Regions from separate parts of the Flavobacterium sp. UBA7682 genome, predicted to be linked through region 2. Evidence: riboswitches for the same ligand, from Rfam matches in the RefSeq annotation. Region 2 holds a riboswitch; the other holds the start of a gene.

Region 1 (15,306 bases), on a different contig from region 2:
TTTAAATTCTATATCCAATGCCAATTTCTAAAGCTTCTGCCAAAAACAAATGCGTTTTAAGCGAAAAAACACCAAAAAACTTATCCGAAAAACGATATTTCATCCCAACCCTATCATAAATCGCAATATCCTTTTTAAAAGGTTGATAAGCGTAATAGCCTAATTGTGCTTCGATTGAAATTTTATTGATGATTAATTCATGTCCAATGAAAATCCCAACTCTCTTGTAATCCGTATCAGAACTGATATTGTCTTCCGGATAGGCAACGGAGTAATAATTAATGTACTCTTCAATTGATTTGGTCAAAAACAATTCGGCGCCCAATTGTAAAGCCGACTTTCTATTGATACGCTTATCTGCATAAAAACCAATGTGGTAAAAAGGATACTGACCACTATTGATAATCGGACTTTCATTGATTCCGGTTCGAAACACAAAGTTGTATCGAATGGGTTCTTTATACTTTTTTGGGACAGTAGTCGTATCAACTTGGCGTTGAAAATCCTTCGAAAAATTATAATTCACCCCAAGATTCAGCAAGTAAGTATTAATACCGCTGTTGGGCGATACAATTCTTCCATTAGAATAATGAACAAATAAAAGTCCCGCCTGCAAACTAATATTATCAAACAAAGACGGCGTAGTATAGGTCAATCCGAAATTGGTGTTGGCCATCAATCGATTTCCGAAAGCTTTATTCTTACTGTTGTCAACTTTGTCATACGGATTGGTAGTGTAGGCAATTCCTTGTGACAATCTAAATTGCAATCGTCTTTTCCAGAAGTGAAAATTGTAAAAAACGCCTGTGGCATAATTCTGTCCTAACGGCTGACTTTTAAAATCCTGGTACAAAAAATAGCCTCCATAATCCGGATAATTATACGCTCGATGCCATTCTTTAGAACCATCAGTTTTTTTGATAACACTCAACATAAAACCTTGCGGATGACCGTTAACCAAATGATGCATGTCTTCCGTATGAGGTAAAATATTGCCCCTTAAAATAGAAGCTTCAACCGCAAAAGGATTGGTATTTTGACCAAATCCAGAAAAGGCTAACAGTAAAAAAAGCAGGTAAGTTTTCTTCATCCTAAAATTTAAAACGCACAAATATAACGGAATATAATTAATAGAATACCTAATTGTCATTTGCTGCGCCAGTTCGCTGTGCTCGTGCCGACTTTAGGAGAAATCAGGAGCGAAAAGTTCGGGCATTTTTGTTGGCCATATTCCCGCTGTCCATGCTACACGGTAGCTATTGCCATCGGGGCTAAATAGGATTGGTCTTTTGTAAAATCAGTTTAAAAAACCTGTTTCGCAATCGCCTTAATATTTTCTGCTTTTCCCATCGAATAGTAATGCAACACCGGAATTCCGGCAGCAACGAGTTCCTTACTTTGAGCAGTACACCATTCGATTCCTATTTGTTTTACTTCATCATTGTCTTTCGCTTTTACAACTGCCATAATCAAATCATCAGGCAATTCTAAACTAAATCGGTGCGGAATTAAATTCAATTGCTTCTTAGTCGCAATCGGTTTCAATCCCGGAATAATCGGAACCGTGATTCCGGCAGCGCGACATTTATCCACAAAATCGAAGAATTTTTTATTGTCAAAAAACATTTGCGTAATGATATATTCCGCGCCGTTTTTGATTTTTTGTTTTAAGAAATGAATATCACTGTCCAAACTCGGTGCTTCCATATGCTTCTCAGGATAACCCGCAACACCGATACAAAAATTAGTTTTGGCAGAATTTTTCAAATCTTCATCCAAGTAAATGCCATTATTCAAATTGCTGATTTGCGTCACCAATTCGGTCGCATATTCATTACCTTCTTTCTCCGGATGGAAATACGTTTCGGTTTTCAAAGCATCACCACGAAGTGCCACAACGTTGTCAATTCCAAGAAAATCCAAGTCAATCAACAAGTTTTCGGTATCTTCTTTGGTAAAACCACCACACAATATATGCGGAATCGCATCCACATTGTATTTGTTCTGAATTCCGGCACAAATCCCAACCGTTCCCGGACGCTTTTTGACCACTTTCTTTTGCAACAAACCGCTTGGCAATTCTTTGTACTCATATTCCTCACGATGGTAAGTCACATCAATAAACGGCGGATTGAACTCCATCAACGGGTCAATACTGTCAAAAATAGACTGAATATTTTGCCCTTTCAAAGGCGGTAAAATCTCGAAAGAAAACAGGGGTTTTCCATTCGCGTTTTGGATATGTTGGGTTACTTTCATTTATGTTGTCTGTTATCTGTTGTCTGTTGTCTGTTATCTGTTTTCCATTTTAACTGAAAACTGACAACCGACAACTGTTGTTAATCTGCTATATTTGGCGAAAGCCATTTTGTTGCTACTTCAGTCGAAATTCCACGGCGTTTGGCATAGTCAATTACTTGATCTTCTTTTATTTTTCCAAGTCCGAAATACTTGCTTTCCGGATGCGCAAAATAATAACCGGAAACCGAAGATGCCGGCCACATCGCCATGCTTTCCGTCAGCTTCACACCTATTGCTTGCTCGACCTTTAAAAGTTTCCAAATCGTGGGTTTCTCCAAATGATCCGGACATGCAGGATAACCCGGCGCGGGACGAATGCCTTTGTATTCTTCATCAATCAAATCCTGATTGGTCAAAGATTCATCGGAAGCGTAGCCCCAAATTTCTTTACGGACTTTTAAATGTAAATATTCTGCGAATGCTTCGGCCAATCTATCGCCTAAGGCTTTTACTAAAATCGAGTTGTAATCGTCTAATTGTTTTTCAAATTCGGCTGCTTTTTCGTCTACGCCAAATCCGGTAGTAACACAAAAACAACCGATATAATCTTGCTTTCCACTGTCTTTTGGCGCTACAAAATCAGCTAACGCGATATTTGGTGCACCGACTGTTTTTTGAGATTGTTGTCTTAACGTCAAGAATTTTACTAACTCTTTTCCGCTTTCCTCTAAAACCTGAATATCGTCATCATTGACTTGGTTTGCCGGATAAATGCCCAAAATTCCTTTCGCAGTTAACCATTTTTCCGAAACGATTTGGTTTAACATTTTTTGTGCATCTTCAAATAATGAAGTCGCTTGTTCGCCAACTACTTCATCGGTTAAAATCGCAGGATATTTTCCGAACAATTCCCACGAACTGAAAAATGGCGTCCAGTCAATAAAATCAACCAGTTCTGATAATTCAACTTCAACGGTTTTGGTTCCGATAAAATTCGGTTTCACCGGCGTAAAATTGTTCCAATCCAATTGTAATTTATTCTTTCTGGCATCTTCAATCGAATGGTAATTTTTGTCTCTACTTCTATTCAAATAACCTTCACGCAATTTGTCATATTCGGCACGAACCGTTTTGGCGTATTCCACTTTGGTTTTCGCCTGAAGCAAATTACTCGCTACCGTTACCGCACGCGACGCATCGTTCACATGAACAACTGTTTCTTTGTATTCCGGTGCTATTTTTACAGCAGTATGCGCTCGAGAAGTCGTCGCACCGCCAATCATAACCGGAATTTTGATGTTGAGTTTGTCCATTTCTTTGGCGAGATATACCATTTCGTCTAATGATGGCGTAATCAATCCGCTCAAACCAATGATATCTACTTTTTCACGAACAGCAGCTTCAATGATTTTTTCCGGTGGCACCATAACCCCTAAATCGATAATTTCAAAGTTGTTGCAACCCAAAACTACCGCTACTATATTTTTACCAATATCGTGCACATCTCCTTTTACGGTTGCCATCAAGACTTTTCCGGCGGAAGAAGATTTTCCGTCTTTCGAAGCTTCTATATAAGGTAGCAAATACGCTACGGCTTTTTTCATTACGCGCGCTGATTTGACCACTTGTGGCAAAAACATTTTTCCGCTTCCGAATAAATCGCCTACGACATTCATTCCCGCCATCAAATTGATTTCGATGACTTCAATTGGTTTTGTGGCCAATTGGCGAGCTTCTTCTACATCTATTTCTATAAATTCGTCTATTCCTTTGACTAACGAATGGGTTAATCGGTCTTGAACCGAGCCGCTTCGCCATTCTTGAACGGCTTTCTCGTTGGTTTTAAAATCGCCTTTGTAACTCTCGGCTAAATCAAGTAATCTTTCCGTCGCATCTTCTCTTCTGTTCAATAAAACATCTTCCACATGTTCTAACAAAATTGGGTCGATTTCATCGTAAATCTCGAGCATCTCCGGATTTACAATACCCATCGTCATGCCGTTTTTAATCGCATGGTATAAAAATGCGGAATGCATCGCTTCACGTACTTTGTCATTCCCGCGAAACGAAAACGAAACATTACTCACACCACCTGAAACGCCGGCATACGGTAAGTTTTCACGAATCCATTTGGTTGCTCTGAAGAAATCTAAAGCGTTTAATTTGTGCTCTTCCATTCCGGTGGCGACCGGGAAAATATTGGGATCGAAGATGATGTCTTCTGCCGGAAAATGGACTTCATCGACTAAAATACTATACGAGCGTTTACAGATTTCGATACGTCTTTCATAAGTGTCGGCTTGCCCATCTTCGTCAAAAGCCATTACGATTACAGCGGCGCCATATCTTTTAATCAATTTGGCATGGTGAATGAAAGCCTCTTTCCCTTCTTTTAGTGAAATCGAATTCACGACTCCTTTTCCTTGCACGACTTTCAAACCGGCTTCGATGATTTCCCATTTAGAGCTGTCAATCATTACCGGAACTCGGGCAATATCGGGTTCCGCGGCGATTAGATTTAGGAATTTGGTCATGGCATAAACACCATCCAACATGCCTTCGTCCATATTGACGTCGATGATTTGCGCGCCTCCTTCAACTTGATCCCTTGCTACTGAAAGTGCTTCGTTGTAATTTTCTTCTTTGATTAAGCGAAGGAATTTACGCGAACCGGTTACGTTGGTTCGTTCGCCTACGTTGATAAAATTACTTTCCGGCGTAACGATTAACGGTTCTAATCCGGATAATTTTAGATATTTTGTTGCTGACATTTTATTTGTTTGAACACTGATTATCACAAATCCACACAGATTAAATTGGTGATAATCTGACAAATCTGTGTTAACTTTTATTAAACTAATTGATTTTCATCAATTCTTCTTGGTTTGAATTGTGAGGCAACATCAGCAATGGCTTTGATGTGTTCTGGTGTGGTACCACAACAACCGCCAATGATGTTGACTAAATTATCTTGTAAATATTCTTTAATTAAGGCTTGCATTTCGGCGGCTGTTTGGTCGTATTGCCCGAAAGCATTCGGTAAACCGGCATTTGGATGTGCCGAAATATTTAAACTTGTATTGTGTGCAAGTCTTTTCAAGTATGGTTTTAATTGGTCGGCTCCGAGTGCGCAATTGAATCCGATTGACAATAAAGGAATATGGGAAATAGAAATCAAAAAGGCTTCTACCGTTTGTCCCGATAAAGTTCTTCCTGAAGCATCCGTAATCGTCCCTGAAACCATCACCGGAATATCGAGATTGCGTTCTTCTTTTACTTCTTCTATGGCGAATAAAGCAGCTTTGGCGTTTAGTGTGTCGAAGATGGTTTCTACCAATAAAACATCACAACCGCCATCAATCAAGGCTTCCACTTGTTGTTTGTAAGCGATGCGTAAATCGTCAAAAGTTACGGCTCGAAATCCGGGATCATTAACATCCGGTGACATAGAAGCGGTTCTGTTGGTTGGCCCGATAGAACCGGCTACAAAACGCGGTCTGTCTTTGAATTCGTCAGCGACTTCGCGGGCGATTTTGGCGGATTCGTAGTTGAGTTCGTAAACCAAATCTTCTAAGTGATAATCGGCCATACCGATGGTGGTTCCTGAGAATGTATTGGTTTCAACAATATCGGCACCGGCTTGAAAATACAGGCGGTGGACTTGCTTTACAGCTTCGGGTTGCGTGATGGAAAGCAAATCGTTGTTGCCTTTTAGCGGATGTGGGAAATCTTTGAAACGCTCGCCACGGAAATCTTCTTCTGAGAAGTTGTTGCGTTGCAGCATGGTTCCCATCGCACCGTCTAGGACAAGGATTCTTTCTTTGATGGCTTGTTGTATTTTTGACATACTTGTTATTTTAACCGCATAGTCCGCAGAGAAAAATCCGCAGCGTTCGCAAAGGTTTTTGTTTGCAATAATTTTACAAAAATGGATAACTAATTAGCCCCGATTGACGCAACTGCCATGCAGTGCAAAAAGCGGGAAAATGGACTGCAACAATGCGCAAGCCATTCGCTCGTAAAAAAATATAGTATGTTATCGTGAAAGTGAGAAGAATTCTCGGGGTTATCTGCTCCCAATAAATTGAGATAGAATGTAGCACCTTCTTTTGGCAAAGGGTTGCTAAGCTTTCGACGGGTCTATTCCCTCCAGCTTTCGTGATAACGAACAATAAGTTTATGAACGGTGCAAAGTAATGACATAGAATTGGTTTTTGCAACAGTTTTAAAAAAATAAAAACCTACAACGTTTTCGTGCTGTAGGTTTTCTTGGTTAAAGGTTGATTAGTTAATTTTTAAGCCGGTTATAACCAAACCGCTTCTTTAATTTTAATTTTCTCGGCTACTTTGAGAATGTCGGTAAGAACGCCACGAGCGGTAACCTGTTTTCCGGCTCCCGCTCCTTGAATGACGATTGGGATTTCACCATAGGATTTGGTGTAAATTTCAATCAGATTATCGGCGCCTTTGAGTTGGCCTAAAGGAGAACTTTTAGGAACTGAGATTAGTTTCACTTCTAATTGTTTGGTTATGACATCCAATTCGCCCACATAACGCAAAGCATGCTCATCGGCTTGTGTGATTTTGGCAATTTGGAACGGTTTGTCAAACAATGATTTGTTTACAGAATACTCAGATTTAGGACTTTTTTCATTTAAATTAGGGAGCAAAAGAGATTCTATTTTGATATCAGTAAATTCAAACTCTTGCCCTATTTCGCGCGCTAGAATTAATAATTTTCGGGCGACATCGCTTCCGGATAAGTCTTCACGCGAATCCGGTTCGGTGTAGCCTTTTTTCTCTGCCTCAAGTAAGATTTTGGAAAACGGCAATTCTTCTGAAGAAAATCGGTTAAAAATATAACTCAATGAACCGGAGAATACGCCACGGATTTTGGTAATTTTTTCGCCTGAAAAGTATAAGTCATTTATCGTTTGCACAACGGGCAATCCGGCGCCGACATTGGTTTCGTATAAAAATGTTTTGTCATACTTTTTTAAATTTCTTCTCAGTTCTTTGTAGAAATCGAAATGTAACGTATTGGCTTTTTTATTGGCGGCAACGATGTTAAAACCGTTTTGAATTAACGGAATATAATTTTTGATGATGTCTTGACTGGCTGTTGCATCAACGGCAATTAAGTTTTCCAATTGTTGTTCCTGAACGTATTCGATGATGTCTTCAATTCTGAATGGAATGGCGGATTGGGCAAAATTGGCTTCCCATTGGTTTTTTAGTCCGTCTTTTTCAAAAAAAGCTAAAGTAGAATTGGTAATTATTGGAAATCTCAAATCGATGTTTCTTTTTTCGAGGAAAAACTTTTGACTTTCTATGACTTGGTTGACTAAAGTGCTACCGACATTGCCGATACCAAAAAGGACTATATTGATTCTAAGCACTGACATAATTTTTGTTGTTTTTGTTTGTTAAAAATAGGCCCTAAAATTTGGGCTAATTGTTCGTATTCGATTAAAAACGCATCGTGTCCGTGAATGGAATTGATTTCATGGTAAAACACATTTTCTTTGATTGGTTTTAAAGTTTCAACCGTTTCGCGGTTCTCATCAGGAATAAAAAAGTAGTCTGTCTCTACGGCGACTACGTGAATGTTCCCTTGAATTTCTTTGGCTATCAGCAAAAAATCATTTCGGTCACGAGTAATATCATTTGTTTTAAGCAAATGGTTCATCAATTTGTAAGCCGATAGCCGAAAGCGGTTTTTGAGTTTGATGCCGTGATTGGCCAGCCAATTTTCGATTTGAAAAACCGAGGAACCATTGAATTTATTTCTTTGAAAGCGTTGGTTAATTGATTGCGGTGTTCGGTACAACAACATGGCGTGCAATCTGGCGTCCGCAATGGGATCATCTGAGTTATTGAGAATTTGGTCTTGGATTAAAACATTGGCAATTACCCAATCCGTTGCTTTCCAATCGGTGGCAATCGGAATTAGATTTTGGACAGCATTTGGTTTCAAAACTGACATTTCCCAAGCTATTGCTCCGCCTAAACTTCCACCTATAACTGCGAAAACATCTTTTATTTTAAGAAACGACAAACCTTCCCAAAAAATTCTGGCGACATCGCGAATGGTGAAATCTTTGTAATTTGAAATCAAGTTTCCAAAGTTGTCATCATAACCATTTCCGGGAATGTTGAAGGCAATTACGGTGAAATAATGGGTATCGATGATTTTATCTGTTCCGATTAAATCGTTCCACCAGCCGTTTTCTCCGGTAACATTGGAGTTTCCTGTCAAAGCGTGATTCACAATCACTACCGGTGCTAAGCCAATGGGTTGACCAAAAGTTTGATAAAATAGCGGAAGATAAGGTCGTTGCTTTCCGTTTTCTAAATCAAAATTAAACAAGTCTATTTTTTCTAATTTTTTCATGTTGCTTTTTTTAACTGCTTTTTAAAAGACTGCCTTCAACCTAAACTTTGAAGACAGTCTTAACAAACAAACAAAACCACCCGAGGCGCTACCGAATTGTATGGAGCACAGCGGAATAAAACCAATGGTTTTTCTTTTTACAGCACAGTTGCTGTTGGTTCATATTCTTTAACCAACACCACTGAAACCGGAGTTGAATTGATCAAATTATCCTGAACCGGGCAACGATTCTCAACCGTAATTAACCAATCTTTTAATTGGCCCAAAGTGGCATCAGTTGTTGGTTTTACTGTTACTTCAATAGATTTAAATCCCGCTCTTTCATCGCTAATTTTCCCTTGGTATTTGTCTAAACTTAAGGTTCCCGAGATTTCAACTTGAAGTGATTTTAAATCGATGCCTTGTTCTTTGGCGACCAATTTTCCGACAGCATTGATACAACCGGCATAACCGGCCAAAATATATTCTATCGGACTTGGCCCTTCCAGTTCAGGAAATTGATCATTTTTACTAATTCGGATGTCGAAGTTTTGGGCTTTGACTACGAATTGGTTACTGTTTTTGGCATAGCCTAGTACGTTTACGGTTTTTGTGCTCATGTTGTTATACGGTTTGTGGGGTTTTAATTTTTACGAATGCTTCTTTCAAATCGGCTTTCAAATCGTCGATGTTTTCTAAACCAACGGACAAACGGATTAAGTCTTTGGTGACTCCGGTTGATTCTTGCTCAGCGTCAGATAATTGCTGATGTGTTGTGCTTGCCGGATGAATAATTAATGATTTTGTATCGCCTATGTTGGCCAACAAAGAGAATAATTTGGTTTCATCGGCTACTTTTTTCGCTGCTTCGAATCCGCCTTTTAGACCAAAAGTTACGATACCGCTTTTGCCTTCCGGTAAATATTCATCGGCTAAGGCTTTGTATTTTGAAGTTTCTAATCCCGGATAATTTACCCACGCTACTGCTGACTGTGTTTGCAACCATTGGGCTAAAGCCAAAGCATTTTCGCTGTGTTTTTTGATTCTGATTTCCAAAGTTTCCAATCCTTGAATCGTTTGGAATGCGTTGAACGGACTTAAAGCCGCACCAAAATCACGCAACCCTTCGATTCTTACTTTGGCAATAAATGAGGCGGCGCCTAAAGCTTCGTAGTATTTTAAACCGTGGTAACCTGCAGATGGTTCAGTAAATTCAGGGAATTTCCCATTGCTCCAATCGAAGTTTCCGGCATCGATGATTACACCACCTAAAGAAGTTCCGTTTCCGGTGATGTATTTGGTTAACGAGTGAATGACAATATCGGCGCCGTATTGAATTGGGTTTAACAAATATGGTGTAGCGACGGTATTGTCAACAATGAAAGGTACTTTGAAGGCTTTGGCTTCTTTAGATATTGCTTTCAAATCGAGTACGTCTAATTTTGGGTTCCCTAAACTTTCTGCAAAAAACGCTCTGGTGTTCTCTTGAGCGGCTTTGGTAAAGTTTTCAGGGTTTGACGGATCAACGAAAGTGGTGGTGATGCCTAATCTTGGCAAAGTAACATTCAACAAGTTGTACGTTCCACCGTAAAGACTATTCGAAGCTACGATGTGGTCACCTGCTTTGAGCAAAACCAACAAACTGGTGGCGATAGCGGACGTTCCAGAAGCAGTAACTACAGCCCCGATTCCGCCTTCGAGTGCGGCCAAGCGTTGTTCCAAAATGTCGTTGGTTGGATTATTCAAACGGGTGTAGATGAATCCGGCTTCAGCTAGGCCAAACAAGTTGGCGGCGTGGTCTGAATTGTTGAATACATACGAAGTCGTTTGGTAGATTGGAACAGCTCTGGTTCCTGCGTTTTTAGTAACGTCGTGTCCTGCGTGCAATGCGTTGGTTGCGAATTTTTGTGTGTTCATGATTTAGATATTTAGATTATTAGATATTTAGATTATTAATTTTTGGAAATAAAAAAAGTCCTTTTGGATGGCTTACCAAAAGGACTTCTAGAGTATAAATATAAACTTCGATTACGTCTTTCGCTTTTGGTAACAAGGTATGTCAATACAACAACACATCATCATGTGCATCATGCGGTTGTTCATCATCATATTTTTTGTTGTTACTTTCATTGTTACTTCGTTTTGTTTTGAGATAGCCCTTCTCCAGAAACTTCGGGAGCGCTCAGGGTGACAATTTGTTTTAAATAAAAAAACCCCTGCGGTTAGCAGAGGTTTGATTGTATATATTTTAAAAATTTAAAATTATGCAATATGAGTCCTCTGCGGAAATTTCCACATCATGCGACACATATGACAAATAATAAATTTCATTTTCTTGTTGTTAATTGATGTGGCAAACTTCTGAATGTTTTTTCAATTGACCAAACAAAAATTGAAAATTTAACATTTGGCATTTGTTTATATATATTTAAATACTACGTATTTAGAATTTTGGAATAATCATAAAAAAAATAAAAAAAGCAAAATAGTTTTTTGTATTCTAAATAGTCTTTATACATTTGCAACCGAAAAATGAGAGGAAAAATTTGAACTGATTGCAACCTCGTAAAAAAAATGCTAAAGCAGAAACTCTCCTTTAGCTTTCGTAGCAATCACCTCTTTTTTAACTAAAATTAATATTAAACTAAAATATAGTTATGGCTTATTTATTTACGTCGGAGTCAGTGAGTGAAGGACATCCGGACAAAGTTGCAGACCAAATTAGTGATGCGTTAATCGACAACTTTTTAGCTTTTGATGCTGAGTCAAAAGTAGCATGCGAAACTTTGGTTACGACCGGTCAGGTAATCTTAGCCGGAGAAGTAAAATCGAGTACTTACCTTGATGTACAACAAATTGCCAGAGAAGTAATTCGTAAAATTGGTTACACCAAAAGTGAATACATGTTTGAAGCCGATTCTTGTGGTGTTTTATCAGCCATTCACGAGCAATCTGCCGACATCAATCAAGGTGTTGACAGAGCCAGTAAAGAAGAGCAAGGCGCCGGTGACCAAGGAATGATGTTTGGTTACGCAACTAACGAAACGGAAAACTACATGCCTTTGGCTTTGGATTTATCTCACGCTTTGTTAATTGAATTGGCTAACTTAAGAAGAGAGAACAACGAAATCACTTATTTACGTCCGGATGCTAAATCGCAAGTGACTTTAGAGTATTCTGATGACAACAAACCGGTTAGAATTGATGCGATTGTAATTTCGACACAACACGATGATTTTGCTGATGAAGCTACGATGTTGGCTAAAATTAAAAGCGATTTGATTTCGATTTTGATTCCGAGAATTAAAGCCAAATACCCACAATACGCTCATTTATTCAATGACAATATTACTTACCACATCAATCCAACCGGAAAATTCGTTATTGGCGGACCACACGGAGATACCGGTTTGACCGGAAGAAAAATTATCGTGGATACTTATGGTGGAAAAGGCGCTCACGGTGGTGGTGCATTTTCCGGAAAAGACCCATCAAAAGTGGATCGTTCTGCAGCTTATGCCACCCGTCATATTGCTAAAAACTTAGTGGCAGCCGGATTGTGTGAGGAGATTTTAGTACAGGTTTCTTATGCGATTGGCGTAGCAAAACCAACTTCTATCAACGTGAATACTTATGGCACTTCGAAAGTGAATTTAACTGACGGAGAAATCAGCAAAGTGGTTGAAGGTATTTTTGATATGAGACCTTACTTTATTGAGCAACGTTTGAAATTGAGAAATCCAATTTACAGCGAAACCGCTGCTTACGGGCATATGGGAAGAACACCTGAAACGGTTACTAAAACTTTCCAATTGCCAAATGGTTCGCCAAAAACAGTAACCGTTGAATTGTTTACTTGGGAGAAATTAGACTTCGTAGATAAGGTAAAATCGGCTTTCGGGATTTAATTTTAACCGCAAAGTACGCAAAGAAAAACCCTAACTCTCTTAATGAAAGTTAGGGTTTTTTATTTTTTAGCCCCGATGGGAACGGCATCCTTTTGTTTTGTACTTCGACATCCCGATAGCTATCGGGACAGCATGACAAAACAAAAGATACAGTGGACAGCGGGATGAGCTACAAATTATATCTCAAACTAAAAATGATATACCTAGGTTGCACTCTGTACTGGGAATTTCGAGTAGAGAATTGGGAGAAGCTGTCGTCATTTAACGAAGTCGTATTCAATAAATTCGTGGCGGCGACTTTGTATTCCCAATGACTGGCTTTCGTTTTTTGATAGGTCAAACTTGCTGATAAAAAGTCGTATTCTTGGTCAACCGTTTTGGCTTTGTTGTAGTAATGAAAAAATTCATATTCACTCACAAAAGAAAAACTTTTCAAGAAGAAATAATCTAATTTAATGGATGGACTATCGGTGTAAAAATTATCATTCGGATATTGGTTTACTGCATAAGAATAAGCCAATTCAATATTGGGCATATTTTTAAAATTAGTGGAAGCACTAAAACGATAGTTCTGGGTGAAGCTTTCGGTATCAACAACATTTTCAGCTGAATTTATTGGGTTTACCTGAATGTTATAGAACTTACTCCAATTTAAATTGGCACTTACATTCGCTTTATAATACTTTAAAAAGGAACGCCCGTAACGCACATTGGCCGAAAAGTTTTCGTCACCAAAAGGCGAATTAAACGGCGAACCTATTTGATTTACACCTTCGAATAATGCTCTGGTTTTGATGGCATCGTTTGTTTTGGAATAGTTTAAAAAACCACCGAAGTTTTCAAAATTGAACATATTAAACTTTTGATACGATAAAGTATGACTTTGAACCTCTGAATTGTTCAAATCACGATTTCCGGAAAACAAATTGCTATAACTGTTGAAAATGGTTCCCAATGCGTAATTATTGATATTGGTGAAATTATTGGTGATTCCGAAATTATAGGTTAAGGTTTCCGATTTCTTAATTTGGTAAATCATTTGGAAATCGGGTAATAAACGAAATATTTCCTGATTGACAGCGGTGCCTAATTGGGTGTTCGTCAAATCAAATCGGTGTAAAGTAACACCTGGCGTAAACGTAAATTTACCGGTTAACCATTTGAAATGAAACCCTAAAAAAGTATCATTGAAACGGTAGCTCACGTCGTTGTTGTTTTCTGCAGCGGTTAAATTGTTCGTTGTTCCGTCATCCAAACGCTGAAAAATGGAAGAATTTAAACTTTGGTATACATACGAATTGGCTAACGTGAAATTCAAGTTTGTCTTTGGCGTCAATACGTAATAGTAATCCAAACGGCTGTCGAATTTATTGGTTTTGATAAATCGGCTTTGCGTTAGGTCGTTTCGGTTTTGATTTTCGTTATAACCCAAAAAATCAAACGGTTGAAACTCCAAATTGGCATTGTACAACGGATCTTCATTTTGGTATAAATACTGACTTTCGAAAGCAAAAATGTGCTTATCTGTTGGCGTATAATAAAAACTCAAGTTCTGGTTAATGTTTATCGGATCTTGTTTTTTAGAAGTAAAAACACTTTCATCAGTATTAACCCCTGAAACGTAATTAAACACCTGACGATTGAGTTCGTTGTTTTCTCTTTGTGCCGAAATTCGGTTTAGAATGTCGTAATCCAATTGAAATTTGGCATTGGGTTTATAAGTGGCGCTAAACTTAAATAAGCCTAAATTATTTTTCTGACTTCCGGCGTCGTCTCTAACTTCAGAGGAAGATACGTTGGTGGTATTGGGTTGCAAAATGTTAACTGTAGAATTGGTTTCGGTATCAACCAAGGTAGAAGTACCAATAATAAATCCGCTTAAACTCCAGCTTTTGGATGGATTATAAGAGAAATTGGTGGCGCCAAAATGCGATTCGATTTCCTTAACGCGATTGTCTTGAAAAAAGCTTATTCCAAGAGAATTGCTTCCAACATTGATGCTTCCGCCGCCTTTGCCCATAATGTTTCTAAAACCACCACTAAACCTAAAATAATCCTGAATGGTGAAAGCTTGCTGTCCAACATTATTACTGTTTCCCATAATGTTAATACTGTATTTTGGACTATAGTAAAAAGCTTTTGGCGCAACGACATATCGTGTATCCTCGTGGCCAACACCAATTCCGGCAGTCATGTCACCAAACCAAAAGTTTTTCTTCCCTGCTTTCAATTTGATATTCATGGCCAAATTATCTTGGTTATTTTCTACGCCTTTCATGATGGAATTTTCATTGTAATTGCGTAGAATCTGAACTTTATCAATGGCATCAGCGGGAATGTTTTTTACGCCTAATTTAGTGTCTCCATCAAAAAAATCTTTGCCTTCCACCATCAATTTGGTTACCGATTTTCCTTCGACTTTTACTTGACCTTCGGCATCCACCTCAACTCCGGGTAATTTTTTCAAAACATCTTCCAGTTTTCTTTCGGTTCCGGTTTTAAAAGAATCAGCGTTGTAAACAATCGTATCGCCTTTGATAGAAACCGGCATTTCACGTACGATTTCAACACCGTCTAATTCGATTCCACCGCTTTCCATAGTAATGTTTTGGGTAATATTAACAGCTTGAGTAGCCACTGTAATTTCTTTGTTTTGCATGCCCAAATAACTCAACTTAATAATATAAGTGGTGTTCGTTTTCAGGTTCAGCAAAAATTTCCCTTTATCATTGGTAATGGCATAGGCATCCATCGCTTTGGTCGCTTGATTCATCGCCATGACAT
Region 2 (15,306 bases):
GAAATTATTAATATATCTACACCAAAAAAAAACAAAGACCCAAAACCAAAGACCCAAGACCTAGTTAAAAAAATCTGAAATTCTGTCATAGTTGTTCGTTTGGCTTTATCTTTGAAATCTGAAAAACAAAATAAAACATTTTAGTTATGGGAATGATCCTAATGATTCTGATAATGGGCGCCAGTTGGTTGGTGAGTTATCGTTTAAAAAGTAAATTCGAAGAATATTCTAAACTGCATTTACAAAACAGCATGAGCGGTGCTGAAATCGCTGAAAAAATGTTGGCAGACCACGGTATTTTTGATGTAAAAGTGATTTCTACCCCAGGTAGATTAACTGACCACTACAACCCAGCAGATAAAACCGTAAACTTAAGCGAAGCAGTGTATAACCAACGCAATGCAGCAGCTGCGGCAGTAGCGGCTCACGAAGTTGGGCACGCCGTGCAACATGCTACGGCTTACGAGTGGTTAACCATGCGTTCTAAATTAGTACCCGTAGTTTCATTTGCGTCTAACATCGTACAATGGATATTGTTAGCCGGCGTTTTAATGATTAATAAATTTCCAGAATTGCTATTGGTTGGTATCGTGATTTTTGCTGCCACTACTTTGTTTTCGGTAATTACCTTACCGGTAGAATACGACGCCAGTAATCGTGCTTTGGCTTGGTTAGAAAACAAACGCATGTTAAACCATCAAGAACACGACGCGGCTAAAGATGCTTTAAAATGGGCTGCCAGAACGTATGTAGTTGCTGCGATTGGTTCTATTGCTACTTTATTGTATTACGTAATGATTTATATGGGAAGAAGGGATTAATCTTCCTTTTTAATCCTCATAAATAAAAAGCCTTCATAATTGAAGGCTTTTTATTTTTTTAACCAATACTGAGGATACAGAATTAATTTTCCAATATAAATGGGAGCATTAAAAGTATCGCTCAACAAATTATCTCCGTTAAAAATTCTACGATACCCTACGCCTATTCCAACGCCTATCCAAGGTCTAATTTTATAACTGGTTTGCGTTGAAGTTTCATTAACCCACAAATTAACCCTAGCGGCTCTTACCACATCATCATCTACCGTAGTTCTTACAATTGACAGTTTTCCAAAACCAATTTGTTCTGTAATCAACCACTCCCACTTATCGTTTTTATAGACAATTAAATCGGCAAATAAGCTACCGTACCAAAAACCAATATCAACAGTGCCTCTGACATCATTTTTTTGATTAAAAAAAGTAACTTCAACCGGACTAGTTATAAACGAAACACCTCCTCCTACACGAAGTCTGTTTTTATATTGAGAGCCCACCTTGGCTCCTAAAATTAAGATATCTGTGTTTCGAATACTAGAGAAACGATTATCTAACTGAAAGCTGAATTTCCAATTTTTGGGTATAGAATCTTGAGCAAAAATTACATTATTTAAAAAACAACAAAATAATAACCCTAAAAAAAACTTAATGTAAGTCATTATTTATTTTTAATTTTTTTTCTAGACACCTAAACAGTATTAACTAATTAAAATACTTATTCATTAACATGTAATCAATATTCTCTGCCTGAGAATGGCAAGAAATACATGATTTCCCTTTGTTAGAAGCCGATTCAGCGACACTTCCATCAGAATTAATATATCCCCAAACCCAACCTTTAGCATCTGCAAATTCATGGCCCGACTTTTTGTACAACACCGCATATCTTGCTACCGAAGAAGCATCGTTACGCAATTCTTTTACAATTAAGGAACCTTCTGGAAAAACAGCTCCGGCTTTCACTTTCCCTTCTTCAGTTAGTTGAGAAGCGGCTACTGCATTAAATCGAGTTTTTAAAAACGGATAATTATGTGCGCTTCCAGAACTTTTATCCAATAAAGCATCTGACTTTTTATACCATGTAAAACCATCTGTTTTTATGGACATTTCTAATAATTCTTTGTCGGTATTCGTAACTACTTTTTCGTCATCTTTATCACAAGACAACAAAAAAACCAAAGCAAATAATGAATAAATGATTTTTTTCATAATTAAGATTTTTAGGGAATAGGTAAATGTGTGTGAATGATTTATGTAAAAATAAAACCCTTCCTAATAGAATATGAAAAATTAACAAAACCTTATTGTTTTTTCAACCCTGCAAAACCTCCTAATCTTAAACAATTACTTGCTAAGCGTTTATATTTAAAACACCGCCTCGGCTACCGCTTTAATATTGTCAGATTTACCCATAGAGTAAAAATGAACAAACGGAACGCCTGCGGCGATTAACTCTTTACTTTGCTGAATACACCACTCAATACCTACTTGTTTGACTTGAGCGTTGGTTTTACATTTCAACACTTCGCTAACCAATTCTTGCGGAATATCTAAACTGAATACGTGTGGTAAAATCTGTAAATGACGTTGTACGGCAATGGGTTTTAAACCCGGAATAATCGGTACGTTAATACCAATAGCTTTCGCTTTGGCTACAAACTCAAAATATTTTTTGTTATCAAAAAACATTTGGGTAACTACATAATCAGCGCCTGCCTCTACTTTTTCTTTTAGCTTTTGCAAATCAAATTCTAAAGAAGGAGCCTCCATGTGTTTTTCTGGATAACCTGCTACACCTACACAAAAATCGGTGTGCATTTCATTATCCATAATATCGTGTAAAAACTTCCCTTTATTCAAATCGCTAATTTGTTTCACCAAATCAACTGCATAAGTGTGCCCTCCTTTAGTAGGCTCAAAATACTTTTGGTCTTTCATGGCATCGCCCCGCAAAGCCACTAAATTGTCAATTCCTAGGTAATGACAATCCACCAACATGTATTCGGTTTCTTCTTTAGTGAATCCGCCACAAATCACATGCGGAATGGCATCTACCTGATATTTATGCATAATAGAAGCACAAATCCCAATGGTTCCCGGACGCATACGGGTAATTTGTTTGTCTAACAAACCATTTTTATTCACATACACATACTCTTCACGCGAAGTAGTTACATCAATAAACGGAGGTTTAAACTCCATTAATGGCGTAATGTTATCGTATAATTCTTGAATGTTTTTTCCTTTTTGCGGTGGTATTACCTCAAAGGAAAATAAAGTTTTCCCTTGGGCTTGTGCGATATGATCGGTTACTTTCATTTTATTAGGTTTTAGGTGTTGGGTATTGGGTGTTGGGTGTTGGGTGTTGGGTTTTAAAAAAATTAAAACCTAAAACCCTTGACCAAAAACCTAAGACCCAAAAATCTACTCCGCCAAATTAGGGCTTAACCATTTTTCGGCTAATTCCTTAGAAATCCCTCGGCGTTGTGCGTAATCTTCTAATTGATCTTCTTTGATTTTTCCCAATCCAAAATATTTGGCTTCTTTATGGGCAAAATACATTCCTGAAACAGCTGCGGTTGGGAACATCGCCAAACTTTCGGTTAAGGTTACACCTATATTTTCTTCCACATTTAACAATTTCCACAAGGTTTTTTTCTCTAAGTGGTCCGGACAAGCTGGATAACCCGGTGCCGGACGAATCCCTTGATACGCTTCTTTAATCAACTCTTCATTGCTTAAATTTTCGTTAGAACCATATCCCCAAAATTCTTTACGCACTTTATCGTGTAAATATTCTGCGAAAGCTTCTGCAAAACGATCGCCTAAAGCTTTCACCATAATGGAATTATAATCGTCCATTTTTTGTTTGTACTCTTCTGCTTTTTCTTCTACTCCAAAACCTGTGGTTACACAAAATCCGCCGATATAATCTTTTAATCCAGTTGATTTTGGCGCCACAAAATCTGCCAAAGCGATATAAGGTTTGCCTGGAGCTTTTGCTGATTGTTGACGTAAAGTCAATACGGTTTCGGCTACTTGGGTTCTGGTTTCGTCGGTATAAATTTCTATATCGTCAGCATTATCAGCCGTATTGGCAGGAAATAATCCGTAAACTGCTTTAGCGGTAAACCATTTTTCTTTTAAAATGCATTGCAACATGGCTTGAGCTTCTTTATACAATTCCGAAGCTTGCTCACCTACTACCTCATCTTTTAAAATATTTGGAAATTTTCCGTGCAATTCCCAAGATTGAAAGAAAGGAGTCCAATCCAAATAAGGCACCAACTCATTAAAATCTAAATCATCAATTACATGAACACCTAGTTGTTTTGGTTTATAAACCTCATCGGCTTTCCAATCTATCTTAAACTTTTGCGCACGAGCGTCTTCTAATTTTACATATTCTTTGGTTCGGGCACGGCTTAAATAACCTTCACGCAATTCATCATATTCTGCGTAAGTTTTTCGCAAAAATTCTTCTCTGGTATCATCGTTAATTAACGTACTTACTACAGGCACGGAACGTGAAGCATCCAACACATGAATCACTCCATGATCGTATTGTTCTGAAATTTTTACGGCAGTATGCGCTCGTGATGTAGTCGCCCCACCAATCAACAACGGAATTTTAAAATCCAATCGTTTCATTTCTTTGGCAATATGTACCATTTCATCTAACGATGGCGTAATTAATCCACTTAATCCAATCACATCTACGTTGTGTTTTTTGGCTTCTTCCAGAATTTTTTCTGGCGGAACCATTACGCCTAAATCTATGATTTCATAATTATTACAAGCCAATACTACACCCACAATATTTTTTCCAATATCGTGCACGTCACCTTTTACGGTAGCTAATAATACTTTTCCTTGTGGTTTTGAATTTTCATCTTTTGCAGCTTCAATAAATGGCATTAAATAGGCTACGGCTTTTTTCATTACCCTTGCCGATTTCACTACTTGCGGTAAAAACATTTTTCCATCGCCAAACAAATCTCCTACTACACCCATTCCAATCATCAAATGTCCTTCGATAACTTCTAATGGTTTGGCCACTTGTAAACGAGCTTCTTCTACATCTTCTACAATATATAAATCCAATCCTTTAACCAAAGCGTGGGTGATGCGTTCTTGCAAAGGTTTGTTACGCCATTCTAAATCAAAAACTTGTTCTTTTTTAGCCCCTTTTACCGAATCGGCAAAATCCAACAAACGCTCTGTGGCATCGTCTCTGCGGTCTAAAATCACATCTTCTACATACTCCAATAAATCTTTAGGAATATCATCATAAACCTCCAACATCGCTGGGTTTACAATTCCCATATTCATTCCTTTTTTTATGGCATGATATAAAAATACCGAATGCATGGCTTCGCGCACGGTATCGTTTCCTCTGAAAGAAAAAGACACATTACTTACCCCACCACTTACACTTGCGTTGGTTAAGTGAGTTCTTACCCAATGCGTAGCTTCTATAAAATCAATAGCATTTCGGCGGTGTTCATCCATACCAGTTGCCACAGGAAATATATTCAAGTCAAAAATGATGTCTTCGGACGGAAAGCCCAATTCATGCACCATAATATCGTACGAACGTTTAGCAATTTCGCAACGACGTTCATAATTATCAGCCTGACCTACTTCGTCAAAAGCCATTACAACTACAGCTGCTCCATATCGTTTCAACAATTTTACATGATGACGGAACGCTTCTTCTCCTTCTTTTAATGAAATGGAATTCACTACACATTTACCTTGCACTACTTTTAATCCAGCTTCTATGATGTCCCATTTAGAACTGTCAATCATAATTGGCACTCTAGAAATATCAGGTTCTGCCATGATTAAATTTAAGAAACGAACCATCGCTTCTTTACCGTCAATCATACCGTCATCCATATTAATATCGATGATTTGTGCACCACCCTCTACTTGATCACGGGCAATATCTAAGGCTTCTTCGTATTTTTCTTCTTTGATTAAACGCAAGAATTTTCTGGAACCCGCTACATTGGTTCTTTCTCCTACGTTAATAAAATTCATGTTGGGACTTAAAACTAAAGGTTCTAACCCCGACAACTTCATGTATTTTGTTTGTTGTATGCTCATTTGAAATAATTGAATGCGTTAATTAATGGTACGAACTACGCTACAAAACCTTAAATAGGTCTGGGCTTGTATTGAGCCGCCAATTCCGCAATGGACTTAATGTGAGCTGGTGTGGTTCCACAACACCCACCAATAATATTGACCAATTTTTTATCTAAATACTCTTTAATGTGTGTTGCCATTTGTGCTGGTGTTTCATCGTATTCTCCAAAGGCATTAGGTAATCCTGCATTTGGATGTGCCGATACCCCAAACTCGGTATTGTGTGCAATGGCCTCTAAATGCGGAATCAGTTGATTAGCACCTAAAGCACAATTCAACCCTACCGACAATAACGGAATATGCGACACCGAAATTAAAAAAGCCTCGGCAGTTTGCCCAGACAACGTACGTCCACTAGCGTCGGTAATCGTTCCGCTTAACATCACGGGCACATCAATTTTTCTTTCCTCTTTTACTTCTTCAATCGCAAACAAAGCCGCTTTAGCATTTAAGGTGTCAAACACGGTTTCTACCAACAACAAATCTACTCCACCATCCAATAAAGCTTCCGCTTGTTGTTTGTACGCAATGCGCAAATCATCAAAAGTTACTGCTCTATAACCCGGATCATTCACATCGGGCGACATACTTGCTGTACGATTGGTTGGCCCCATAGAGCCCGCTACAAAACGTGGCTTATGAGGTTCTTTAGCCGTAAATTCATCGGCTACTTCGCGAGCAATTTTAGCCGATTCATAATTCAATTGATACACATATTGCTCCATTTCGTAATCTGCCATCGCAATAGTAGTACCCGAAAAAGTATTGGTTTCCGCAATATCAGCACCCGCTTCAAAATACTTGCGATGAATTTCTTTAATCGCCTCGGGTTGCGTAATCGACAACATGTCGTTATTCCCTTTTACCGATAAATGATAGTTTTTAAACTGCTCCCCACGGTAATCTTCTTCAGTAAATTTATATTGTTGTATCATGGTACCCATAGCACCATCGAGTACCAAAATGCGTTCTTTTAAGGCTTGTCTAATATCTGCTTTCATGTTTTATAAAGCTGAAGCGTTCAACGCTTGATTAATATCTGCAATAATATCTTGTATGTTTTCTAATCCTACGGAAATACGAACCAAACCATCAGTAATACCTACTTCGTTGCGGTCTTCTACCGACAATTTACTGTGTGTAGTTGAAGCTGGATGCGTTACAATGGTTCGGGTATCCCCTAAGTTCGCCGCCAAAGTACACATACGAATGGCGTCTAAAAATTTACGACCTGTTTCTAAATCCTTTACTTCAATCGCTACAATATTGCCTCCTAACTTCATTTGTTTTTGGGCAATTTCATATTGCGGATGCGATTTTAAAAATGGATATTTTACTTGTTTCACCTGCGGGTGACTTTCTAAAAAAGTAGCCAATGCCAAAGCATTTTCACAATGTTTTTCTACACGAACGGCCAAAGTTTCTAAACTTTTAGACAATATCCAAGCGTTAAAAGGCGACAATGAAGGCCCTGTGTTTCGGGCAAACAAATAAATTTCACGCAACAAATCGGCTTTACCAACGGCAATTCCACCTAAAACACGTCCTTGTCCGTCCATTAATTTAGTCGCTGAATGCACCACAATGTGCGCTCCAAACTTGATGGGCTGTTGTAAATAAGGCGTTGCAAAACAGTTGTCAATCACTAAAATTAAGTTGTGTTTTTTAGCAATCTGTCCTAAAAATTCTAAATCTAAAATATCTACTGCCGGATTGGTCGGCGATTCTGCATAAATGATTTTAGTATTCGGTTTGATGTACGATTCGATGTTTGCTACATCGTTTACGTTAAAATAACTCGTATTGATATTCCATTTTGGAAAATACTTGGTAAACAAAGTATGGGTAGAACCAAACACCGAACTACACGACACAATGTGATCGTCACTACTTAACAAAGCGGCAAACGTATTGTAAATCGCTGCCATTCCGGTACTGAATGCCAAACCATCTTCGGCTCCTTCCATCTGACATACTTTTTCTACAAATTCCGAAGTATTTGGATTAGAAAAACGACTGTAAATATTGCGGTGTTTTTCTTCGGTGAAAGACGCTCTCATGTCTTCGGCATCTTCAAAAATAAAACTAGAGCTTAAATATATAGGTGCAGAATGTTCTAAAAATTCAGAGCGATTGATTTGAGCTCTTATGGCATTGGTTTCAAAATTATCGTATGGCATGGTGTGTTTTATTTAAATATTTTACTTAAGATTTTTTCTAATTGATCAAATTCAATTAAAAAGGCATCGTGCCCGTGAATGGAATGTATTTCGTCGTAATATACATTGTCTTTTACCTTTTTCATTTCCAAATAATCGTCGTGATTTTCTTTACGGGTAAAAAACAAATCGGTATCAATAGCCACAATGTAAATAGCACTTTGAATATTTGCCACTACTTCGGGCATGGTTCCACGTCCTCGGGTAATGTCTACCGTTCGCAATAAATTATTCATCATGCGGTAGGCAGTCAACTGAAATCGTTTTTGCAATTTTTCACCGTGATGCATCAACCAACTTTCTACGTTAAAAACGTGTAATTCTTCGTTGGTAGAACGATTGAATTTAAGTTTATACGATTCAGGCGTACGATATAAATTCATGGCATGCATTCGGGCATCGTAAATCGGATTAGATGAATTGTTTAAAATGGCTTCTTGAACTAATGTATTAGCAATCATCCAATCTGTCGCTTTCCAATCTGTAGCAATCGGAATTAGATTTTGAATCAATGTAGGTCGTAAAGCCGCTAATTCCCATATAATTCCTCCGCCAATGGAACCTCCAATAGCCGAGAATAATTCTTTTACTCCCAAACTTTTTAATCCTGCACTAAAAATCTTAGCGATATCACGGGCGGTAAAATTTTTGTATTTATCAATTACATACTCATTAAAACAATTTCCTGGCACATCAAATGCCAATACTGAATATTTTTGAGTATCAATCACCTTACCATCACCTATAACTTCTGACCACCAACCTTCTTCACCAGCCACAGTTGAATTTCCTGTAAGTGCATGCACCACCAATACCACAGGTGCTTCTCCTAAAGGTTTTCCAAAAACCTGATAAGACAAAGCTACAGCATGGTAATGGGCGCCGTTTTCGGTTCCGTAATCAATAATCGTAATTTCTTTAAACTTATTTTTCAAGGTGTAACTTTTTAATATTTATAGCTATAAAGAAGTTGCACCAAAGGAGTTTTCTTGTTGTTATCTGTCCAGCGAACTGGTAGAACGTAGCACCTTCTTTTTAGGAAAAGGGTTGCCAAGACTTCACAGGGTCTATTCCCTCGGTCTTTCTTTATAACATTTCAAAACGTAAAAGAACTAAAAATTCTAGACTGCAAAGTAAACAAATGATTCACGATAAAACAAATAGAACTAAAGCTATTTTTTATTTATCAATTTTAAAATCAAATCCGTAGCTCCGGCATTTTGCAAAACATAATCCGACGCTAATTTGCCTAATTGTTTTTGACGTTCGGGATCAACTAATAAACCATCCAAAACAGCATTTAATTCCTTTTGATTATCCACCACAATACAAGCTTCTAAATCGACCAAATCAACCGCTTCTTTAAATTTTTTAAAATGGGGTCCAATCACAATCGGCACTCCAAAAACCGCGGGTTCTAATATGTTGTGTATTCCAGAGCCAAAACCTCCACCTACATAAGCCACATCGGCGTAAGCATATACCTTGGTTAAAAAACCTACGGCATCAATAATTAATACTTGTGCATTTTTTAAATCACTTTGGTCTTTTTCGGAATATAAAACCACCGCTTTTTGAATAGACTTTTTCAGTTGTTGGATTTGTTCAGATTTAATATTGTGCGGAGCGAAAATCCATTTCACAGACAAATCAGACTGATTAATATATTCCACCAACAACTTTTCATCAGCAGGCCAAGAGCTTCCAATAACTACCGTAGTTTGTTCTTGGGTAAATTCGGTAATAAAATCTAATGAATTATTGGCATTCAACACCTCCACTACCCTATCAAAACGAGTATCTCCACTCACACTCACATTGGTTTTTCCGATGCTTTTTAACAAATTTTCAGAAGTTGAATCTTGCACAAAAAAATGCGTAATACTTTGTAAGCAATTTCTATAAAACCCACCATACCACTTAAAAAACACTTGATTTTCCCTAAAAATACCCGAAACCAAATACGTAGGAATATTTCGTTTTTTTAGCTCTTTTAAATAATTAGGCCAATATTCATACTTCACAAAAAAAACTTTTTCGGGATGCACCAACTGTACAAAACGCTTCGCATTAAAAAGAGTATCTAACGGCAAATAACAAACCACATCCGCAAAAGGCGTGTTTTTACGAACTTCGTAACCCGAAGGCGAAAAAAAAGTAAGCACAATTTTATGTTGTGGAAATTGTTGTTTCAACCTTTTCATAATCGGCAATCCTTGTTCGTATTCCCCCAAAGAGGCCGCGTGAAACCAAATGACTTTGTCCGATGGTTGGATGTTATTTTTCAACAGTTCCCAAACCAACTTTCTACCCTGAATAAAGCTTTTCATCTTAGCCGAAAACAAAGCCGTTACAGGCAAAATCCAAGCAACAATTTGGGTAATTAAACGATATATAAAAAACATCCTGATTTGAGTTTAAGTATAAATGCCACAACAATTGCGACTACCAAATAAATGGTTATTTTTGCTTACTTTATTCTTCACCATGAAAAAAATTCAAATGGTTGACCTTCAAGGTCAGTACAAATATATCAAAGATACCGTTAACACTTCTATACAAGAAGTTTTAGAAACCAGCACTTACATCAACGGACCAAAAGTACACGAATTTCAAAAAAACCTAGAAAATTATTTAGGCGTAAAACACGTCATCCCCTGCGCTAACGGAACCGACGCTTTGCAAATTGCCATGATGGGACTAGGTTTAGAACCTGGCGACGAAGTCATTACCGCCGATTTCACCTTTGCGGCTACCGTAGAAGTGATTGCCTTGTTAAAATTAACGCCTGTTTTAGTGGATGTGGATTTGCACAACATGAACATTTCATTAGAACGCATTAGACAAGCCATTACACCCAAAACCAAAGCCATTGTTCCAGTGCATTTATTTGGTAGAGTAGCCAATATGGAAGCCATTATGCAGATTGCACAAGAACACAATTTATACGTTATAGAAGACAACGCACAGGCCATAGGAGCCGATTGCAAATTTTCAGACGGAAGCAAAAGAAAAGCAGGAACCATCGGACACGTTGGTGCTACCTCATTTTTTCCATCAAAAAACTTAGGATGCTACGGAGACGGAGGTGCTATATTCACCAACGACGACGCTTTGGCTCATACGCTTAGAGGGATTGTAAATCACGGCATGTACGTGCGTTACCACCACGATGTTGTTGGAGTAAATTCCAGATTAGACAGTATACAAGCCGCTGTTTTAAATGCCAAATTACCTTTATTAGACCAATACAATCAAGCCCGACAAAACGCCGCGCGCAAATACACCACAGCCTTACAAGGTCATCAAAACATCATCGCGCCAAGCATTTGCGACACCTGCGACTGCCATGTATTTCATCAATACACCCTAAGAATCATCAATGCCGACCGCGATGGACTCATGCAACATTTACTAGGCAAAGACATTCCGTGCGCCATCTATTACCCGATTCCTTTACACAGTCAAAAAGCCTATGCCGATGCGCGTTACAAAGAAGAAGATTTTCCCGTAACCAATCAATTGGCAAAAGAAGTCATTTCGTTACCCATGCACACGGAATTAGATGACGAACAAATCAACTATATTACCCAAGCTATTCTAGAATATTTAAAATAATTGTGAATTATATTAAATCTTTTAAAAAACTTTCGACTTAAAACTAAAACTAAATGAAAATACTCGTAACTGGTGGATTAGGATTTATTGGTTCGCACACTGTGGTAGAACTTCAAAACAAAGGATTTGAAGTGGTGATTGTAGACAACCTTTCCAATTCTTCTTTAGACGTAATTGAAGGTATTACCGCAATCACTGGCAAAAAACCCTTGTTCGAAAATCTTGATTTAAGAGACAAAACCCGTTTACGTGCTTTTTTTGAAAAACACCAAAACATTATAGGTGTGATTCACTTTGCGGCTTCTAAAGCGGTTGGAGAAAGTGTAGGCAATCCATTATTGTATTACGAAAACAATATCAATGCCTTAGTATATTTATTACAAGAATTACAAAAAAAGGAACAAGCTCATTTTATTTTCAGTTCTTCTTGCACCGTATATGGTCAGGCAGAAAAAATGCCGATTACCGAAGATGCCCCTGTAGTAAAAGCCATGTCGCCTTACGGAAACACCAAACAAATCGGAGAAGAAATCATACAAGACGTAGCCAAGGTAAGTAACATCAACAGCATCTTACTTAGATATTTTAATCCTATTGGTGCGCATCCAACTGCAGCTATTGGAGAATTACCTTTAGGCGTTCCTCAAAATTTAGTGCCTTTTATTACCCAAACGGCTATTGGTTTGCGTCAAGAATTATCGGTATTTGGCAACGACTATCCTACCCCAGACGGAACAGCCATTAGGGATTATATTCATGTCGTAGATTTAGCCAAAGCCCACGTAGTAGCTTTAGAACGATTAGTCCATAAACAAAATGCCGAAAAAGTAGAGGTTTTTAATCTAGGTACCGGAACAGGAAGTTCTGTTTTAGAAGTCATCAAAGCTTTTGAAAAAGTAAGCAACACCCAATTACCTTATAAAATTGTAGATCGCCGAGAAGGCGACGTTACCCAAGCCTATGCTGACACCACAAAAGCTAATAAAGTATTGGGTTGGAAAACCGAATCAAGTTTAGAAGATGCTCTAGCAAGTGCTTGGAAATGGGAACAAAAAATTAGAAAATAATTATTTTAAAAAATCTATATTTCTTTTAAACCCTTCAAATTTGGTTCTTTTTATCGGAGAATCCCTAAACACTTTTTTGAATACGTCTTCGGTAATTTCTTGCCAATCTTGTTTGGTGTAATTTAAAATTTCCGCTTTAGGCTGAAACAAAGGTTCTTGATGCGGTTTTGAAAATCGATTCCACGGACACACATCCTGACACACATCACAACCAAAAACCCAATCGTCTAAATAACCTTTGGCTTCAACAGGTATTTGATTTTTAAGTTCTATGGTATAATACGAAATACACTTACTACCATCCACCACATACGGCTGTATAATGGCTTGTGTGGGGCAAGCGTCCAAACAAGCGGTGCAACTACCACAATGATCGGTTGTAGGAGTATCATATTCTAACGGCAAATCCACAATAAGTTCTGCAATAAAATAAAAAGAACCCACTTTTTGGGTAATCAAATTGCTGTTTTTTCCAATCCAACCTAATCCACTTTTGGCAGCCCAAGCTTTGTCTAACACAGGTGCAGAATCTACAAAAGCACGCCCTTGCACCTCGCCAATTTCGGTTTGAATATTGTGTAAGAATTCTTGTAGTTTCTGTTTGATTACGGTGTGATAATCTGTTCCATAAGCATATTTGGAAATCTGATAACTTTCTGGATTTTGAGTTTCGGAAGGATAATAATTCAACAATAAAGAAATCACACTTTTGGCACCTTCCACCAACAGCGTGGGATTTAATCTTTTGTCAAAATGGTTCGCCATATAAGCCATTTCTCCGTGGTAATTATTTTGCAACCATTGATCTAAACGAGGAGCTTCTTGTTCTAAAAATTCAGCTTTGGAAATACCACAAGACAAAAATCCGAGGCGTTGGGCTTCGGATTTTATAAATGAGGTATATTCGTTTTTAGCTATCAAAACAATCCGCCTTGTATATTGTTTTTTATTTTACCCAAGTGTTTATAAGCTTTTTCGGTGGCTTCACGCCCACGAGGTGTACGCATAATAAAACCTTCTTGAATCAAAAAGGGCTCGTAAACTTCTTCTATGGTTTCTCCGTTTTCAGAAACCGCAGTAGCTAAGGTAGACAAACCAACAGGGCCTCCTTTAAACTTTTCTATAATGGTGTACAAGATTTTATTGTCCATCTCGTCCAAGCCGTGCGTATCCACATTCAAAGCTTTTAAAGAATATTTAGCAATATCAATATCTATTTTTCCTGTGCCTTTGATTTGGGCAAAATCGCGAACCCTACGCAATAACGCATTAGCAATCCTAGGTGTGCCACGACTTCTACCTGCAATTTCAATAGCAGACTCCATATTAATAGGTACTTTTAAAATGGAAGCACTGCGTTCTACAATGGTGGTTAATAATTCGGTATTGTAATATTGTAAACGACTTTGTATTCCAAAACGCGCCCGCATAGGGGAAGTTAACAAACCCGAACGTGTGGTGGCACCCACCAAAGTAAAAGGATTTAAATTGATTTGAACACTACGGGCATTGGGCCCAGATTCAATCATAATATCAATTTTGAAATCCTCCATGGCAGAGTACAAATATTCTTCAACCACAGAACTTAAGCGATGGATTTCGTCTATAAATAAAATATCTCTTTCCTCTAAATTAGTTAACAAACCTGCTAAATCACCTGGTTTATCTAACACCGGGCCAGAAGTAATTTTAATACCTACCCCTAATTCATTGGCTAAAATATTGGCTAACGTGGTTTTTCCCAACCCTGGAGGTCCATGAAACAAAGTATGATCCAAGGCTTCTCCTCTTAATTTTGCTGCTTCTACAAAAACTTTCAAATTATCCAAAACCTGCTCCTGACCCGTAAAATCATCAAATGATAAGGGTCTTAATTTTTTTTCGAGATCTAATTCCTCGGGATTAAAATGTTCGTTGGTAGGATTTAAATTTTCATTCATATGAGCAAAGATAACGCAAGCGCATGGTAAAAAAAAAGCCTTTTTACAGTTGTGTAAAAAGGCTTTTATATATTTTAAAAATGACTAGTGATTCAACACTTGCTCTCCTGGTTTCATAGGAACAGTTTGTGGAACAAAATCTTCTTCGTGGTAAGGATTGCTATAATCATATGGCCATCTGTGTACTTCTGGGATTGCTCCAGGCCAGTTTCCATGAATGTGTTCTACTGGTGCAGTCCATTCTAAAGTATTTGATTTCCAAGGATTCATCTCTGCTTTTTTACCGTAGAACATACTATGGAAAAAGTTCCATAAGAATACCAATTGGAAAGCACCCCCTACTAAAGCAAAAGCTGTAATTAAGACGTTAACGTCTGCTAAATCATCAAATAAAGGGAAAGCAGTATTGGTATAATATCTTCTTGGTAAACCTGCCATTCCAATAAAGTGCATCGGGAAGAAAACTCCATAAGCACACACTGCGGTT

The links. Region 2 has a riboswitch for S-adenosylmethionine ahead of B3C16_RS03310 (alpha/beta fold hydrolase). Riboswitches for the same ligand answer to the same signal wherever they lie in the genome.
Region 1: another riboswitch for S-adenosylmethionine. It lies ahead of B3C16_RS01815 (homocysteine S-methyltransferase family protein); the one in region 2 lies ahead of B3C16_RS03310 (alpha/beta fold hydrolase).

The regions. Positions count from the first base shown of each region.
Region 1 is NZ_DLGY01000009.1:14,968-30,273, forward strand. It holds gene B3C16_RS01800 (acyloxyacyl hydrolase) at 2-1,090, opposite strand; gene metF (methylenetetrahydrofolate reductase [NAD(P)H]) at 1,303-2,259, opposite strand; gene metH (methionine synthase) at 2,340-5,012, opposite strand; gene B3C16_RS01815 (homocysteine S-methyltransferase family protein) at 5,093-6,088, opposite strand; SAM riboswitch class I at 6,305-6,409, opposite strand; gene B3C16_RS01820 (aspartate kinase) at 6,546-7,646, opposite strand; gene B3C16_RS01825 (alpha/beta fold hydrolase) at 7,622-8,635, opposite strand; gene B3C16_RS01830 (OsmC family protein) at 8,773-9,234, opposite strand; gene B3C16_RS01835 (O-acetylhomoserine aminocarboxypropyltransferase/cysteine synthase family protein) at 9,239-10,531, opposite strand; gene metK (methionine adenosyltransferase) at 11,272-12,522, shown strand; gene B3C16_RS01845 (carboxypeptidase-like regulatory domain-containing protein) at 12,692-15,306, opposite strand, start outside.
Region 2 is NZ_DLGY01000015.1:3,464-18,769, forward strand. It holds gene B3C16_RS03275 (zinc metallopeptidase) at 147-821, shown strand; gene B3C16_RS03280 (hypothetical protein) at 872-1,480, opposite strand; gene B3C16_RS03285 (cytochrome P460 family protein) at 1,524-2,030, opposite strand; gene metF (methylenetetrahydrofolate reductase [NAD(P)H]) at 2,187-3,140, opposite strand; gene metH (methionine synthase) at 3,246-5,933, opposite strand; gene B3C16_RS03300 (homocysteine S-methyltransferase family protein) at 5,984-6,976, opposite strand; gene B3C16_RS03305 (trans-sulfuration enzyme family protein) at 6,980-8,155, opposite strand; gene B3C16_RS03310 (alpha/beta fold hydrolase) at 8,164-9,129, opposite strand; SAM riboswitch class I at 9,187-9,289, opposite strand; gene B3C16_RS03315 (3-deoxy-D-manno-octulosonic acid transferase) at 9,367-10,599, opposite strand; gene B3C16_RS03320 (DegT/DnrJ/EryC1/StrS family aminotransferase) at 10,682-11,812, shown strand; gene galE (UDP-glucose 4-epimerase GalE) at 11,866-12,879, shown strand; gene queG (tRNA epoxyqueuosine(34) reductase QueG) at 12,880-13,800, opposite strand; gene ruvB (Holliday junction branch migration DNA helicase RuvB) at 13,797-14,819, opposite strand; gene B3C16_RS03340 (cytochrome c oxidase subunit I) at 14,904-15,306, opposite strand, start outside.